2 regions of the Stenotrophomonas sp. YJH_SMC_16 genome follow, and region 2 is predicted to be linked to the other one. Evidence: riboswitches for the same ligand, from Rfam matches in the RefSeq annotation. Region 2 holds a riboswitch; the other holds the start of a gene.

Region 1 (8,727 bases), on a different contig from region 2:
CTACCCACGGCGGATCAGCTGTTCTTCTTCGCCGCCATCGCCGCGGCCAGCTCGGCCTTGAATTCCTCGAAGGTCTGGCCTTTCTCCTGCGCTTCGGCCTGTGCAGCATCGCGCAGTGCATCGGAGTACATCAGGCGCACCGGCGTGCCATTGCGCTCGTGCAGCTCACCGGCCTGCATGATCAGCGCCAGCACCTGCGCAGCGCTCTCGCTGTGGCCCGCGATTCGGCCGTCCATGCCCAGCACCCATTCGCCGTCGCGGCGCACGACACCGGCCAGCAGGGTGCGCTGAGCATCGCGCAGTTCGGCATGCGGTTCCACCGGCGACGCCTGCGCGGCGGCCTTGTTGGCGGCCTGCTTTTCCTGGCGACGGCGCTGGTCGCGGCGGGTCTTGGAACTGGTGGACATGGTGCGGTACCGCTGCGAAGGGGGGCGCAAGGATAGCGCACCCCGCCCGCAGCGCTGCTTCACGCGTGCTCGATCCAGTCAGGTCAGTCCAGCACCTTGCCATGCCGCCAGTAGCCCATGAAGGTGATCGCGCGGCGGTCCAGCCCGCAATCGCGCACCAGGTGGCGGCGGATCGCCATCACCGCCCCCGCCTCACCCGCCACCCAGGCATACAGCGGACCGGCCACGCGGGTATCAGCTTGCTCCCAGAGGATCTGCGTATCGACGTCGATCTCCTCCAGCGCATCGCCGGCAGCCACGCTCGAGGTCGCTGCCAACCGCGCCTGGACCGCCTGCAGCAACGGCTGTCCGTAGGCGGCCTGCCCGCGCGGCAGCCAGACCAGCTCGGCGCTGGAGGGCGCCTTCAGGTGCACCGCATCACCGGCCTGCGCCACCTCCAGCAGCGCCAGCGTGCGCGGTGGGTCGACCATGGCCGCCAGTTCCTCAAGAATTCCGGCCACCGCCGGCAGCGCGGTTTCATCCGCCACCAGCAGCACCTGGCCGACTCCCGCCGGCGGTTTCCATTCCCAGCCTTCGCTGCTGTCGGCACAGTCGGCATCGGGGGCCAGCAGCACTACGCGGTCGCCCGGTCGCGCGTGGATGGCCCAGCGCGAGGCCGGCCCGGTCTCGCCATGAAGCACGAAATCAACGTCGACCTCGCCCTGCTCGGCGCGCAGGTGGCGGATGGTGTAGGTGCGCATGGGCGGGCGCTGGTCGTCCGGCAGCGCCCGGTAGCGCGGATACCAGTCCTCGCCGCTGGGCACCTGCGGCACGTCCTGGCCGGGCAAGGGGAAGAACACCTTGATGCGCTGGTCCGGGCCTTCGGTCTTCATCCGCGCCACGTCGGCACCAGTGAACACCATGCGGTCCAGGGAAGGGGAAAGAACGCGGCGCTCCTTCAGCGCCACCTCGAACAGGCGATAGGTCTGCTGCGCAGCCATGGGGGAACCTCATGCAACGACATCGGATCGGCTGGCTGTCGTGCATCCACGCACCGGCTGGCTGGAGTCCCCAGCCTAGTCCGGTCGTTGCTCGCCGCAAGCGTTACGGGCATCGCGGCCTGCCCTACCCCTGCGCGCTGCTCAATGGCCCGTGCAGGCTGCCTGCGCCGCGCGTTCACGCTGGTGTTCCCAGTACCAGAAAACGAATCCGGCGCCGAAGAACGCGGCCTGGCCCAGCGCCAGGTGCAGCGGGCTGGCACTGAGCAGCGGCGACACCACGCCGGCCACCACGGTGCTGATCATCAGCTGCACGAAGGCCTGCAGCGACGAGGCCAGGCCGCGCTGGTGCGGGTACATGTCCAGCACCGCCAAGGCCAGGATCGGGAAGATCAGGGCCATGCCCATGCCGCCCAGGAAGATCGGCAGCACCGCCCACGGCAGCACGAACTGCGGCGACAGCGCCACGTAGCCGACATTCAGCAGCGCCGACAGCGCGCACAGGCTGAAACCGATGGCGACCTGGCGTGTGGGCGTGGTGTGCCCGGCCATGCGCCCGGACAGGAACGAGCCGGTGGTCATGCCACCGATGGTGGGGATGAACAACCAGGCGAAACCGCCCTCGCCCAGGTGCAGGTGCTGCATCACGAACACCGGTGCCGAGGAGATGTACAGGAAGATGCCGCCGAAACCGATGCTGCCGGCCAGCGCCAGGCGCAGGAAGCGCGGGTTGAAGCCGATGCGCACGTAGTCACGCAGCAGCACGCGCGGCGACAGCGGCACCCGTGCCTCGACCGCATGGGTTTCCGGCAGGAAGCGCGCGGTGGCCGCCAACAGCACCAGCCCGAACACCACCAGGAACCAGAAGATCAGCGGCCAGCCGGCGCCACTGAGCAGGATCCAGCCACCGATGATCGGTGCGATGGCCGGAGCGATGCCGAACAGCATCGACACCTGGCTCATCAGCCGCTGGGCATCGTGGCCGTGGTACAGGTCGCGGATCACCGCGCGGCCGACGATCATGCCGACACCCGCCGACAGGCCCTGCAGCGCGCGGAACGCCAGCAGCGTGGACAGGTCGGTGGACAGCGCGCAGCCGACCGAGGCGCCGACGAACACCACCAGGCCGCCCAGGATCACCCGCTTGCGGCCCCAGGCATCGGACAGCGGGCCGTGCGCCAGACTCATCAGGCCATAGAACAGCAGGTACACGCTGATGGTCTGCTGCACCGCCACTTCGTCCACCGCCAGGCGCTGGGCCAGCTGCGGGAACGCCGGGAAGATGGTGTCGATCGAGAACGGGCCGAACATGGCCAGGCCGGCAAGCAGCAGGGCCATGCGGCGGGTGGAAGGGGCAACAGCGGCGGTCATGGAGGAAGCGTCCGGCAGGGCCATGCGGGGCACGCACGGCGGGCGCCGGTCCCGCAACAACGGGGACGGCGCCAGATGAATTCGGGTATCCGCCCATCATAGGTGGGGATTGCGCCTGATGCCATGCAGCACTGCACAAAACGCACGGCCGGGCCATCGGCCATTCAGGCGCGGCGGCACCGACCGGCGGCCGCTGGCCGGGCCCGCAACGGGCTATAATCGGCGGGCAACACGGTGGGAGAAGCGGAACACCGCTGCCGAAGGCGCAACGCCCGTAATCGCTCAGGCCCGATACCACCCGTAACACAACTCTGGAGAGACCGGTTCGATCCGGCGCCGAAGGGGCACGAAGCTGCGGTTTTCCGCGCTTTTAAACTCTCAGGCAAAAGGACAGAGGGGCGCCCCGCAGACCGCCGACCGGCGGCTTGTGCCCGTGCGTGTGCCCTTTCCTGACGGATCCTTCGCCATGTCCCAGAACACCCCTTCCCTGCGTGAGCTCGAGCACCACAACGCGTTCGTCGAGCGCCACATCGGCCCCAACGACGCCGAGATCGCGCAGATGCTCGATGTCGTCGGCCACGCGTCGCTGGATGGCATGACCGATGCCATCGTACCGGCCAAGATCAAGTCGCCGGCACCGCTGGCGCTGCCGGAGTCGATGACCGAAGTACAGGCACTGGCGAAGATCCGTGCGATCGCCGACAAGAACACCGTGCTGCGCAGCTTCATCGGCCAAGGCTACTACGGCACCCACACGCCGAACGTGATCCTGCGCAACATCCTGGAAAACCCGGCCTGGTACACCGCCTACACTCCGTACCAGGCGGAAATCTCGCAGGGCCGCATGGAAGCGCTGATCAACTTCCAGACCCTGTGCGCCGACCTGACCGGCATGGAAATCGCCAACGCCTCGCTGCTGGACGAAGCCACCGCCGCTGCTGAAGCGATGACCCTGGCCAAGCGTTCGGCCAAGTCCAAGTCGGACACCTTCTTCGTGCACGACGCCGTGCATCCGCAGACGCTGGAACTGCTGCGTACCCGCGCCGAGCCCATGGGCATCGTGCTGCGCGTCGGCACCCCGGCCGAAGCGCTGGAAGCGGAAGCCTTCGGCCTGCTGCTGCAGTATCCGGATACCTTCGGCCAGGTGGGCGACTACAAGGCGCTGGTCGATGCCGTGCACGCACGCGGCGGCTTGGTGGCCGTGGCCACCGACCTGCTGGCCCTGACCCTGCTGGCCGCCCCGGGCGAATGGGGCGCGGACATCGTGGTCGGCAACAGCCAGCGTTTCGGCGTGCCGTTCGGCTTCGGTGGCCCGCACGCCGCCTTCATGGCCTGCCGTGACGCCTACAAGCGCTCGATGCCGGGCCGCCTGATCGGTGTTTCGGTCGATGCCCAGGGCAACCCGGCCTACCGCCTGACCCTGCAGACCCGCGAGCAGCACATCCGCCGCGAGAAGGCGACTTCCAACATCTGTACCGCGCAGGTGCTGCTGGCGGTGATGGCCTCGATGTACGCCGTTTACCACGGCCCGGAAGGCCTGACCCGCATTGCCCGCCGCACCCATCGCCTGGCCTCGATCCTGGCCGCAGCGCTGCGCAATGCCGGCGTGCAGGTTGGTGGCGACTTCTTCGACACCCTGCATGTCACCGGCGTGCACGCCGATGAGATCCATGCCAAGGCCCGCGCCGCCGGCTACAACCTGCGCGCGATTGACAGCGACTCGGTCGGCATCAGCCTGGACGAGACCACCACCCGCGCCGACATCGTCGCCGTGGCTGCAGTGTTCGGTGCTTCGCTGGACGTCGACGCGCTGGATGCCAGCACCGCCGACGCGCTGCCGGCCGGCCTGCTGCGCCAGTCCGCGTTCCTGACCCATCCGGTGTTCAACACCCACCACAGCGAGCACGAACTGCTGCGCTACCTGCGTTCGCTGGCCGACAAGGACCTGGCGATGGACCGCACGATGATCCCGCTGGGCTCGTGCACCATGAAGCTCAACGCCACCGCCGAGATGATCCCGGTGACCTGGCCGGAGTTCTCGCAGATCCACCCGCTGGTGCCGGCCGACCAGGCGCTGGGCTACAAGGAACTGATCGACACGCTGGAAGCGATGCTGGTCGAATGCACCGGCTACGACGCGGTCAGCCTGCAGCCGAACTCCGGCGCGCAGGGCGAGTACGCCGGCCTGCTGGCGATCCGCGCCTACCACCGTTCGCGCGGCGAAGATCACCGTGACATCTGCCTGATCCCGGATTCGGCACACGGCACCAACCCGGCTTCGGCACAGATGTGCGGCATGAAGGTGGTGGTGACCAAGACCGATGCCAACGGCAACGTCGATGTCGAGGACATCCGCCTCAACGCCGAGAAGTACAGCGACCGCCTGGCCGCGATCATGATGACCTACCCGTCCACGCACGGCGTGTTCGAGGAAGAGGTGGTGGAGATCTGCGAGATCATCCACAAGCACGGCGGCCAGGTGTACACCGACGGTGCCAACATGAACGCCCTGGTCGGCGTGGCCAAGCCGGGCAAGTGGGGTTCGGACGTTTCGCACCTGAACCTGCACAAGACCTTCTGCATCCCGCACGGCGGTGGCGGCCCGGGCGTTGGCCCGTGCGCGGTCAAGGAGCACCTGGCGCCGTTCCTGCCGGGCAAGCTGGGTGACAACGGCCCGGTCGGCATGGTCAGCGCGGCCAGCTTCGGCAGCGCCTCGATCCTGCCGATCAGCTGGATGTACATCGCGATGATGGGCCGCGAAGGCCTGCGCAAGGCCACCCAGGTCGCGCAGCTCAACGCCAACTACATCGCCAAGCGCCTGGCACCGCACTTCAAGACCCTGTACACCGGCCGCAACGGCCTGGTGGCGCATGAGTGCATCCTGGACGTGCGCCCGCTGGAGAAGACCAGCGGCATCGGCGCCGAGGACGTGGCCAAGCGCCTGATCGACTTCGGCTTCCATGCCCCGACCCTGAGCTTCCCGGTGGCTGGCACGCTGATGGTCGAGCCGACCGAGAGCGAATCGCTGCACGAGCTGGATCGCTTCATCGACGCGATGATCCAGATCCGCGAGGAGATCACCGCGATCGAAGACGGCCGCCTGGACCGCGAGGACAACCCGCTGAAGAACGCGCCGCACACCGCCACCGCGGTGACCGCCAGCGAGTGGACCCACGCCTACCCGCGTGAACTGGCTGCATTCCCGCTGGCCAGCCTGAAGCAGAGCAAGTACTGGCCGCCGGTGGCGCGCGTGGACAACGTGTACGGCGACAAGAACGTGATGTGCGCCTGCATTCCGGTCGATGCCTACAAGGATGATGAAGTCGAGGCTTGATTACTCGCTGCATCGGTAAAGAGAACGGCCCGCGCAAGCGGGCCGTTTTCATGAGGGTGTGTGGACCAAAGTCCACACCCACAAACATCCGATCACGGGTCCGGCATCTGCCCCAGGCTCAACTGCCACGACACGCCGAAGCGATCCTGCACCCAGCCGTAGCGGTTGCTGAAGTCATAGTCGCCCACCGGCATCAACCAGTGGCCGCCCTCGCCCAGCACACGCGCGGCGCGCTCGAACTGCTCGGCACCGGAACACTCGACGAACAGCGAGATCGACGGGCTGAAGGTGAAGTCGTGCACGTCCAGGCTGTCAAAGCACAGGTAGTGGGTGCCGCCCAGCAGGAAGATGGCCTGGCGGACCTGCCCGGGCACACCGGCACCGGCGCCCTCGGGGTGGCGCTGCAGGGCCAGCAGGCGGAAATCGGCGAAGGCTTCGGCGTACAGGGCCAGGGCGGCCTCAGCCTGGCCGGTGAACATCAGGAAAGGACGGCTGCGCAGCATGCGGTACTCCCGGTCGACGGGCCGCTGGCGGCCCACGCGATCAGGATGGCACGGCGGATGTATGCCTGCTGTAGAGCCGAGCCCATGCTCGGCTGGCGGCCGCGCGAACAGCAGCCGACCGTAGGGACGGCTCTACAGAATCACGCCTCGCGCATGCGCCGCGCGATGGCGCTGCCAGCGGCGATCGTGGCGGTCAGCGCCACCATCGACAGGAACTGCAGGCGGGTGTGCGCCTCGCTCAGCAGCAGGCCGAAGATCAGCGCCAGGATCGCCAGCGCGCAGCAGGTCAGCCACGGGAAACCGGCCATGCGGAACGGCAGGCGAGTGCCCAGGCGATCGGCGCGGCGGCGCAGCACCAGCTGCGAGACCAGCGACAGCGTCCACACCAGCAGGCAGGTGGAACCGACGATGTTCAGCAGTACCGGCAGCACCCGGTCCGGAAACAGCAGTTCCATCACCGTGGCGGCGAAGCCGAACAGCACGCTGGCCAGCACGGCGATCACCGGCACCTGGCGCGGATCGGTCCAGCCCAGCACGGCCGGCGCTTCACGGCGCTGCGCCAGCGAGTACATCATGCGCGAGGCGCCGTAGAGGTTGGCATTGAGCGCCGACAGCAGCGCGATCACCGCGATCAGGGTGATGGCAGTGCCGGCACCCGGAATACGGGCGATATCCAGCACGGCGGCGAACGGCGACTTCAGCGCCTCGCTGGTCCACGGCACCACAGCGATGATCACGCTCAGCGAGCCGATGTAGAACACCAGGATGCGCCACGCCACGGTGCGGATGGCACGGGCGATGCTGCGCTCCGGATCTTCGGTCTCCGCCGCCGCAACGGCCACGATCTCGGTACCACCGAAGGCGAACACCACCACCAGCAGCGCGGCACCGATACCGGCCAGACCCTTGGGTGCGAAGCCGCCATGTTCGGTGAAGTTGCTCAAGCCCGGCGAGGTCACCTGCGGCAGCCAGCCCATCAGCAGCGCCACGCCGATGGCGATGAACGCCAGGATCGCCGCGACCTTGAGGATGGCGAACCAGAACTCAAACTCGCCGAAGTTCTTCACCCCGAGCAGGTTGATCGCGGTGAAGAACAGCATGAAGGCCAGCGCTGCCATCGGTACCGGCACCGCAGGCCAGACCGTGGCCAGCAACCCGGCCGCGCCCACCGCCTCGGCGGCGATCACGATCACCAGCTGCACCCACCACAACCAGCCGACCGTGGCACCGGCGGTGGCGCCCATGGCGTCGGCCGCATACACCGAAAACGCGCCGCTGGTCGGTTTGGCCGCCGCCATCTCGCCAAGTGCGTTCATCACGATGATCACCAGCGCGCCTGCGACCAGATACGACACCAGCACTGCCGGACCGGCCGCCTGCACGCCCACGCCCGAACCGAGGAACAGGCCGGCGCCGATGGCGCTGCCCAGGCCCATCATGATCAGCTGGCGGGGCTTGAGCGAATGCCCGAGGCGGGACGGCGAAGCGGTCGGAATCGAGTTGGGCATCGGCGGGGCTGGCGGCGGGCTACAGGGGCGACACCTTACCCTGTCCCATGCCTGCGGGGATAGGCACAGCGCAGCAGGCGGCTCAGGCCAGCGCTGGCTCGCCGACACTGCCGCCGATGCGGGCGCGGTAGGCGCGCGGCGAGAAACCGGTTTCAGCCTTGAACTTGCGGGTAAAGGCGCTCTGGTCGCTGAAGCCGCAGGCCTGGCCGATGCAGGCAATGCTGTCGTCGCCGTGCAGCAGGTGCATGGCCATCTGGATGCGCAGCCGGGTCAGCACCTGCTGAGGGGTCATCTGGAACACCTTGCGGAAACTGCGCTCCAGCTTGGACAGCGAAAAGCCGGTGATGTCCAGCAGGGTCTGCATGCGCACGTTCTCGGCGTAGTGCGCGTTGAGGTGGGCCAGCGCCAGCCGCAGCTGCTCGTACTGGGTGCCGAGGCTGTCCTTCTGGCCGAGGTCGCGGGAAATGCCGATCAGGCCCTCGATGGCGCCATCGACCAGCAGCGGGCGCTTGCAGGTCAGGCACCAGCCCGGTTCGCGGTTGGCGAACAGGTGCAGCTCCATCAGGTTCTCGATCACCTCGCCGGACAGCACGCGGGCATCCTGGTCGACATAGTCCGCGCTGAGGC
Region 2 (8,727 bases):
CGTGCTGGCGCTGCTGGGCGGTGCCTTATTGTTGGCGCCGCTGGCGGCGTGGGCATCGATCCGGCTGGTGCGTCCACTACGACGCTTGGCCGATGCCAGTGCATGTGTGGACCTGCAGGCCGAAACGCCCCTGCCGGATGATGGCCCACGCGAAGTACAGATATTGGCTGCAGCGATCAGCACCGGGCGCGTGCGCCTGCGCGAACAGGCCCAGGACATGACGCGCATGCTGGCCGCAGTAGCGCACGACCTGCGCACGCCGTTGACCGGCCTGCGTCTGCGTGCGGAGTTCGCACCGCCACCGCAGGCGGCGCGGATGGTGGCCGACATCGAACGCATGGATACGATGATCGAGCAGGTGCTCGACTACGCACGCGGCGAACTGCAACCACTGCAGTTATGGCCGCTGGACCTTGCCGCGTTGCTGGAGGAATGCGTGCAGGGTGCCCTGCTGCGCGGCGTCGAGATCTCCATCGAGGGACCGGACACCTTGCCGTGGCAGGGCGACGCGCTCCTGCTGCGGCGGGCGATCGACAACCTCATCGACAACGCAGACCGCTACGCCGGTGCCGTAGACCTGCACATCGCCATGGAAGGCAGTCGCATGCAGCTGGATGTGATGGACCGCGGTCCGGGCATCGCCGAGGACGACCGCGCACGCCTGCTGCAACCCTTCCAACGCAGCGAGAGCTCGCGCAGCCGCGCCACGGGAGGGACCGGCCTGGGCCTGGCGGTGGCGGCCAACGTCGCACGACGGCATGGGGGCGAGCTTCTGCTGCTGCAGCGTGACGGCGGCGGACTGATCGCACGCCTGCTGCTGGGGCCGGTTTCCTGATATCGCCTTGATACTGGCGTTGGAGCCTTGTTTTGCAATATGATTAGGCACCTAATCATGTTGGGGAGAGCCATGCTGGAAGCCAAGCACAGTGCCCTTCTGGATGAAGCGCAACGACGCGGCCATACCGGCGTCGCGCAGCTGCGCCTGTGTTTCCAGCTGCTGTCGCTGTCATCGGCCATCGACCGCGACTGCGCCACGCGCCTGGCGCCGCACGGGCTCAGTGAAGGGCGTTTCATCGTGCTTTTCCTGCTGCACGGCGCGGGTGGCACGCTGCCTCCGCATGAACTGGCCGAGCGCGCAGGTGTCACCCGCGCCACGATCAGTGGCCTGATTGATGGCCTGCAGCGCGAAGGGCTGCTGCAGCGGCGCAGTGACGCCGAAGACGGCAGGCGCCTGCAGATCGTGCTGACCACACAGGGGAAGTGCCTGGCCGAGACGCTGTTCAACCAGCACACGCAATGGATAGGGGGCTTGTTCAGCGGGTTGGACGCGGATGAACAGCAACAGCTGTCGCAGTTGCTGCACAAGGTCTGGCAGCACACCGATGCTGGACGAGAACGTGCAGCATGAGCCCGGCGATCGCGGCGCAACGGCTGCATGCACTCAACACCGGCCATGCCCCCACCACCCATCTGGCCGAATGCCTGGCAGTGGATTTCGCCGCGCTGCTGCAGGTGGTGGCGCCTGCGCTAGCACCGGAAGCGCTGCAACGCATGCAGGATGCCTCAGGCAAGGGCATCACACTGCGCATGGCCTTGGCTGCGCAACTGCTGCGTGAGGCGGGGCAGGGCGATCCCGTGCAATGGCAGGACCATGCGTCCGACACCGTGCGCGGGTGGGCCTGCTACCTGATCGGCAGCGATGCCCGCGCGACGTTGGCAGAGAAGCTGCAGCAGATGCGCACGCTGGCCGACGATCCACACTTCGGTGTGCGCGAATGGGCGTGGCTGGCGCTACGCACGGACATCGTTGCCGCGCCGATGCAGGCGCTTGGGTACCTGCAACCGTGGACACAGGAAACTTCGCCGTACCTGCGCCGCTTCGCCTGCGAAGCACTGCGTCCGCGCGGTGTCTGGGCCACACATATCGCGCTGTTCAAGCAGCACCCTGAACATGCATTGCCGATGCTGGAAGCACTGGCTGACGACCCGGAACGCTACGTGCAGGATTCGGTCGGCAACTGGCTCAATGATGCCGGCAAGACTCAGCCGAAGTGGCTGCGCGTGCTGTGCACGCGTTGGCAGCACGAGCGCCACAGCGACGCCAACGCCTACATCCGCAAACGCGCACTGCGCTCGCTCCGGTAGTGCCGGATGCTGGCCGACAAACCCGCAACCCCGTCAACCTCAAGGAAGAACCACCATGTCGCACACCTTCATCGAGCTCTATACCGCCACGCCGGCCTGGACCACACTGCCGCCCGAGCAGCGGAATGCCTTCTTCGCCCGTATTGGCGCCGGCATGCAGCAGTTCGATCCAGCCCGCATCACGCCGCTGGCGATGGGCCGCATTGCCAGGGACGTACCGCATAGCAGCGATGAACAGTTCTATGCGGTCTGGCGCTGCGCGAGCCGCGAGGAGGTCGATGCGCTGGTGGCTGGCATTGCCGCTACCGGCTGGCATGAGTACTTCACCACCACCCATGCGGTAGGCGCGATGGACAGCATGGCCCAGCACTTGGCCGACCTGGCCGCCTTGTAGCGGGGCGGCAGACGCCGGCAGATCCCGGTCCTCGGCATGGGTGGCACATGCGCCTGTCACCCGGACGCGGTAAACAGGACATTGCCCATGTCCATCCGCAGGGAAGTCGATCATGCAGAGCACGCTCCAGGTCACGCTGTTCGGCCCTCTTGGCGACAGCCCGGCGTTGCAGTTGCCGGGGCTGGAGGGGCCGTCGGTGGCCATCCAGGAATCGGCCCTGCGGCGGTTGGTTTCCGACCTCTACACCGCGCGTTCCCTGCTCAACCCCGAGCAGCTGGACGAGGCCCGGCGGGAACTGGATCGCGTGCTGGAACGCTGGGCCGACATCCATGAGGGCCTGCTGCTGGACGTGGAAGTGCATGGCAAATGAGCGACTTTGCGTGGTTGCCGCCGCGTAGGCCGGGCTGGCGCGCATCTCGCTGAACCGCGTCCCCAGTTGCGTATGAAACATTTTGCACTGCGCAAAAGCTGTGCTATCAATAGATCCCATGAACGCAGCCCCCACCAGCTTTTACTGGTATTACTTTCCGAAGCCACCGGCGGAGGAAGGATTGCGCTCACCCTGAAGAAAGCTTCAGACGCATTCCCGAAAGCCGCCAGCGAACCTGGCGGCTTTTTTCATGCCGCCACGCTGGGGACCCCCAACGTTCCGGAGATCTCCCGCAATGCCCCCGCACACCGACGACCTGCGTATCCGCACCATCGAACCGCTGACACCGCCTGCCCAGCTGCTGGCGATGCTGCCCTGTGACGATGAAGCCTCCGACACCGTCAGCGCCTCGCGCGCGGCCCTGCACCAGATCCTGCATGGCCGCGACGACCGCCTGGCAGTGGTGGTAGGCCCGTGCTCGATCCACGACCCGAAGGCCGCCATCGAGTACGCCCAGCGCCTGAAGCCGCTGCGCGACGCGCTGGCCGGCGAACTGGAAATCGTCATGCGCGTGTACTTCGAGAAGCCGCGCACCACGGTGGGCTGGAAGGGCCTGATCAACGATCCGGACCTGGACGGCAGCTTCAGGATCGACAAGGGCCTGCGCATCGCACGCGGCCTGCTGCGCGACATCAACAAGCTGGGCCTGCCGGCCGGTGTCGAGTTCCTTGACGTGATCTCGCCGCAGTACATCGCCGACCTGGTGGCATGGGGCGCGATCGGCGCACGCACCACTGAAAGCCAGGTGCATCGCGAGCTGGCCTCGGGGTTGTCGTGCCCGGTCGGCTTCAAGAACGGCACCGATGGCAACGTGAAGATCGCCGCTGACGCAGTGGGTGCGGCGTCCAATCCGCATCACTTCCTGTCGGTCACCAAGCAGGGCGGCACCGCCATCGTGTCGACCACCGGCAACCCGGATTGCCATGTGATCCTGCGCGGCGGCAAGCAGCCGAACTACGACGCAGGCAGTGTTGCCGAGGCCTGCCAGGTGTTGGCCAAGGCCAAGCTGCCGGCGCGCCTGATGATCGACGCCAGCCATGCCAACAGCCTGAAGAACCCGGAGAACCAGCCGAAGGTGATCGACGACATCGCCGTTCAGCTGGAAGACGGCGAACAGCGCATCGTTGGCGTGATGATCGAGAGCCATCTGGTCGGTGGCCGCCAGGAACTGGTGGAAGGCCAGCCGCTGGTCTACGGGCAGAGCATCACCGATGGCTGCATCGACTGGGACACCACCGTGACGGTGCTGGAGCGACTGGCCGCGGCCGTGCGTGCCCGTCGCGACGTAAAGGTGTCCGAAGCCGCTTGAGTGCGGCACGTGTGTGGATGGTGGCCAGCGCCTGCGGGGGTGCGGCCGCGATCAGGGCCGGTCGGAGTTGGAGACCGGCCCATCTGCACCGGCGATGCGCCTGGCGCTGCGCATGAGCGACAGCGCCAGGTACATCGCCGGGGTGGTGTGAGACGTAGATCCACGCCATGCGTGGATATCAGCGAGCCACACGGCAGGATTTCGGAAGAGTTGTATGGAGTCCTCCTGCGATTTCGGCCGAAGATGGGGTTCCTCGCCTGACTGGACCCCGCCGATGCGTGTTTTCCCGGATGACAACTTTCTGGATTCAGCTTGTCGGTCGATTTCCGGTGAAGCTGCCAAGGCGCTCGTGAGCTTGAAAGGCGGGCGAATCGCTGAAGATGCCGTATCTGTCATCGAAGACTGGTTTGAGCCGTCCCTCGAGAAGGCGCGCCTGCTGGCGGATCTTGATGAAAGAATCAGGATCCACAGCAGCGAAGGGGACCAGGGGCTGCTGCGGCCTGCGCTGAAGGCCCGGGCGGTGATCGCGGCATCTCCCGAGCCCGCGCCCGATGACTACGAGCCTTCATTCAAAGTAGTGCCTGCGACAACGCTAGGTGGCGACTGGAAATCCGACTGCGAGACCGACTGCGTGATTGTCGATGGTGATCTGATCGCAGACGGCACGCTGATACTGAACGATCTGAGCGAGACGCTCTGCGTGATCGTACTGGGGAGCCTCAGGGCCCGGAATCTCGACTGTGGTGGTTGGGTGTTCGTGCGTGATGAGCTGGAATGCGATCATCTGTACGCGTGCTCACTCAATGATGGGATTCTGTCCGTAGGTGGCAACATCACTGTTCAGACCTTCCTCGAGACCGGCACCTACACACAAGTGGCGGGGCACCTGACCGCTAGCTACCTCGGCAGCACCCACAACTCCATTGACGTGGAGGGCAAAGTGAACTGTCCAGGCTTCGAAAGACGGTCTGATAGCGACTACTTGTGCGAATGGATCGATCCTGTGTTGCTGGAAGCCGACGATTCCGACGGCGATTGGAGATGCGGACGCCAACGGTATCCGTCGGCTGACTATCCAGAGCGGATACGCGCGGGGGGCAGCCCCATGAAGTTCGTGCTCTAGATCTACGCCATGCGTGGATACCGCTCTTCTGTAGCGCCGGGCCATGCCCGGCGAACACGCCATCGTTCAATGCACTTCGTCGTGGTACACGAACTTCGGCATTTCCCAGCGGTAGTGGATCGCCAGCAGGCGCAGCGCGAAGCCGCCGCCGAGGCAGCACAGGATTGCGGTGGCATCGGCCACGCCCCAGTGCAGCAGCAACAGGTAGGCCGCGCCGGTCAGCAGCGCGATGATCGCGTACAGCTCCTTCTGGAAGATGAGTGGTACCTCGTTGCAGAGGATGTCGCGCAGCACGCCGCCGAACGCGCCGGTCAGCATGCCGGCAATCAGCACGATGGGCATCGCATGGCCGGCTTCGCGCGCGATCGAGCAGCCGATCAGGGTGAAGGCGATCAGGCCCAGGCCGTCGAGTACCAGGAAGGTGCGGCGGAAGTGGTGCATCCAACGTGCGACCCAGGTGGCGATCAGCGCCGCGCATACGGTGAAGCCCAGGTACTCGGGATGCTTCACCCAGCCCAGCGGATAGTGGCCGAGCAGGATGTCGCGCAGTGATCCGCCGCCGAGGGCGGTGACGCAGGCGATCATGACCACACCGAACAGGTCCATGCGGCGGCGGCCTGCGGACAGTGCGCCAGTCATGGCCTCGGCGGAAATGGCAATCAGGTAGATGATGGACAGCAGCATGGGACAGGCTCCGGGCGCGGTGGGGCCGGCCATGCGCGACTACCGCCACTGCCTGCGCAATGACGGGATGACGATGACCGGTGCCGCTCCCGCTGTCCTTTTGCCTGAGAGTTCAGCGGCGTAGGCCGCGTGCCCCTTCGGCGGATCGTCCCGGGCGTGCCCGGTGACCTCTCTCCAGCTCGGCGAGTCGAATGCATGGTTGGTGGGATTCCAGCCCACCGGCCTGAGCGATCATGGGAGCCTGCGCCTTCGGCGGGCGCCAGCGCGGCGCCTCTCTCCTGCATTCGGCCGCCAGTATATCCGCTGCAGTGCAGCACGGCATAATCCGGGCATGGCCCCGTCCCTCCGCCCTTGGTTCCTGTACCTGCTCGAATGCCGGGATGGCAGCTATTACGCCGGCATCAGCACCGACGTGGACGCGCGTTTCGCCGCCCACCAGGCCGGCAAGGGCGCGCGCTACACCCGGGCGCGGCCACCGCTGCGCGTGCTGGCCGTGCGCGAGTACCCGGACCGGGCCGCCGCCTCGCGGGCTGAGTGGCAGCTCAAGCAGCAGCCGCGCGAACGCAAGCTGGCCTGGCTGCAGGCACCGGATCCTGCGCTTCTGTAGAGTCGAGCCCACGCTCGGCTTTTGTTGCTGCTGCCTGATGGTGAAGCCGAGCATGGGCCCGGCTCTACAGTAGATCCACGCCATGCGTGGATGGGCGCTTCCAGCCATGCCATGATCGCCCAGCCCTCAGCGCTGGAGACCCGGATGTCCACGACCGCCCTGCTGTTCGCTCTCTCCGCAGCAACGAGCCCCGCCGCCGATCCGGCCACCCTCGCGGCCATCGAAGCCACCTGCCACGATTACGTCGACGGCCAGCTGGAGGCCGACCCGCAGCGCGTCGCCCGCTCCCTGCACCCGGACCTGGCCAAGCGCGCGGTCCTCGGCGATACGCCCGACGAACGCCTGGGCCTGCGCCGGATGTCGAAGGAAGAACTGGTCTCGCTGACGAAGCAGGGCGCGTTGAAGACCCCGAAGGATCAATGGGACCGCCGCTGCACGGTGCTGGACGTGACCGGCAACGCGGCGTCGGTGCGGCTGGAAACGCCGTGGTTTGTCGACTACTTCCACATGGGGCGCTTCGACCAGCGCTGGGTCATCGTCAACGCACTGTGGTACCCGAAACCGAAGGCGCCGTAGAGCCGAGCCCATGCTCGGCTTCTGCAAACCGCGCGAAGTGCAGCCGAGCATGGCTCGGCGCTACAGGAGCATACGTGCGGCCCTAGCGCTTCGGTCGCCGGTCGTCCTGGTCATCACCGAAGATGATGCGCGCGCTGCGCTGGTAGCTCCAGTACGCCACGGCCCAGTTCAGCAGCACCACGATGCGGTTGCGGAAGCCGATCAGGAAGAACACGTGCGCGGCCAGCCAGAACCACCACGCCAGCACACCGGACAGCTGCAGCCGGCCCAGGTGCACGATCGCAGCCATGCGGCCGATCGTGGCCAGGTTGCCGAAGTCTGCGTACTTGAACGGGCCGGGTTCGGGCTTGCCGTGCAGGCGCGCGCGGATCACCTCGGCCACGTACTTGCCCATCTGCTTGGCCGCGGGCGCCACGCCAGGCACCGGCTTGCCGTTGGCCTGGTTCAATACGGCCAGATCGCCAGCCACGAACAGTTCCGGGTGGCCAGACAGGGTGAGGTCGGGTTGCACCTGCACGCGCCCGGCGCGGTCCAGCGGCACCTCCAGCGTGCGCGCCAGCGGTGAAGCGGCCACACCGGCGGCCCACACCACCGTGCGTGCCGGCACGAACTGATCGCCGAGCCTGAAGCCCTGGCTGTCGATGTCGCTCACCGGGGTGCCGGTCAGCACTTCCACGCCCAGCTTTTCCAGCTGCCGGCGCGCCTTCAGCGAAAGCACTTCCGGGAACGAGGACAGTACGCGCGGCCCGGCTTCGACCAGCCGCACCTTGGCGCTGGCCGGGTCGATGTGGCGGAACTCGTTGCGCAGGGTATGGCGCGCGATCTCGGCCAGCGTGCCGGCCAGTTCGACGCCGGTAGGTCCACCGCCAACCACGGCGAAGCTCAACCATGCGGCCTTCTTCGCCGGGTCCGGTTCTGCTTCGGCGCGCTCGAACGCCAGCAGCAGCTTGCGGCGCAGCGCGATGGCATCGTCCAGCGTCTTCAGCCCGGGCGCATCATCGGCCCATTGGTCGTTGCCGAAGTAGGCGTGGGTGGCGCCGGTGGCCAGCAGCAGGCTGTCGTAGTCCAGCGTGCTGCCATCGGCCATGCGGATCTGCCGGGCCTGCTTGTCGATGGCCACCACTTCGCCGAGGCGGACTTCCACATTGCGCTGGTGGCCGAGGATGTGGCGCAGCGGTGCGGCGATATCCGGGGCGGACAGGCCGGCGGTGGCCACCTGGTACAGCAGCGGCTGGAAGAGGTGATGGTTGCGGCGGTCGACCAGGGTGATGCGTATGCGCTCGCGGGCCAGGGCGCGGGTGGCCCAGAGACCGGCAAAACCGCCGCCGACAACAACCAGGTGGGGAACGCGCTCGCGACTCATCGACTTACTCCAGTGGGGGCATTGGGGGAAGCGCCTGGCATCTTCGCATGATGGCCCCCTGTCACGTCAGCGCCCGCGTGGATCGGCGATACTCGG

Evidence for each region. Region 2 has a riboswitch for glycine ahead of AC5P6E_RS02665 (trimeric intracellular cation channel family protein). Riboswitches for the same ligand answer to the same signal wherever they lie in the genome.
Region 1: it holds a riboswitch for glycine, as region 2 does, so the genes downstream of both, gcvP (aminomethyl-transferring glycine dehydrogenase) here and AC5P6E_RS02665 (trimeric intracellular cation channel family protein) in region 2, are expected to answer to the same signal.

The regions. Positions count from the first base shown of each region.
Region 1 covers NZ_JCAFRH010000013.1:2,405-11,131, forward strand. Annotated here, with positions in the region: gene AC5P6E_RS20030 (hypothetical protein) at 15-407, opposite strand; gene AC5P6E_RS20035 (siderophore-interacting protein) at 491-1,387, opposite strand; gene AC5P6E_RS20040 (multidrug effflux MFS transporter) at 1,529-2,755, opposite strand; glycine riboswitch at 3,057-3,159, shown strand; gene gcvP (aminomethyl-transferring glycine dehydrogenase) at 3,222-6,089, shown strand; gene AC5P6E_RS20050 (VOC family protein) at 6,182-6,592, opposite strand; gene AC5P6E_RS20055 (amino acid permease) at 6,733-8,100, opposite strand; gene AC5P6E_RS20060 (AraC family transcriptional regulator) at 8,183-8,727, opposite strand, start outside.
Region 2 covers NZ_JCAFRH010000001.1:599,225-607,951, reverse strand. Annotated here, with positions in the region: gene AC5P6E_RS02700 (sensor histidine kinase) at 1-835, shown strand, start outside; gene AC5P6E_RS02695 (MarR family transcriptional regulator) at 908-1,408, shown strand; gene AC5P6E_RS02690 (DNA alkylation repair protein) at 1,405-2,145, shown strand; gene AC5P6E_RS02685 (DUF6616 family protein) at 2,201-2,539, shown strand; gene AC5P6E_RS02680 (hypothetical protein) at 2,652-2,909, shown strand; gene AC5P6E_RS02675 (3-deoxy-7-phosphoheptulonate synthase) at 3,205-4,278, shown strand; gene AC5P6E_RS02670 (hypothetical protein) at 4,553-5,401, shown strand; gene AC5P6E_RS02665 (trimeric intracellular cation channel family protein) at 5,468-6,085, opposite strand; glycine riboswitch at 6,170-6,273, opposite strand; glycine riboswitch at 6,287-6,376, opposite strand; gene AC5P6E_RS02660 (GIY-YIG nuclease family protein) at 6,417-6,692, shown strand; gene AC5P6E_RS02655 (nuclear transport factor 2 family protein) at 6,837-7,268, shown strand; gene AC5P6E_RS02650 (NAD(P)/FAD-dependent oxidoreductase) at 7,351-8,631, opposite strand.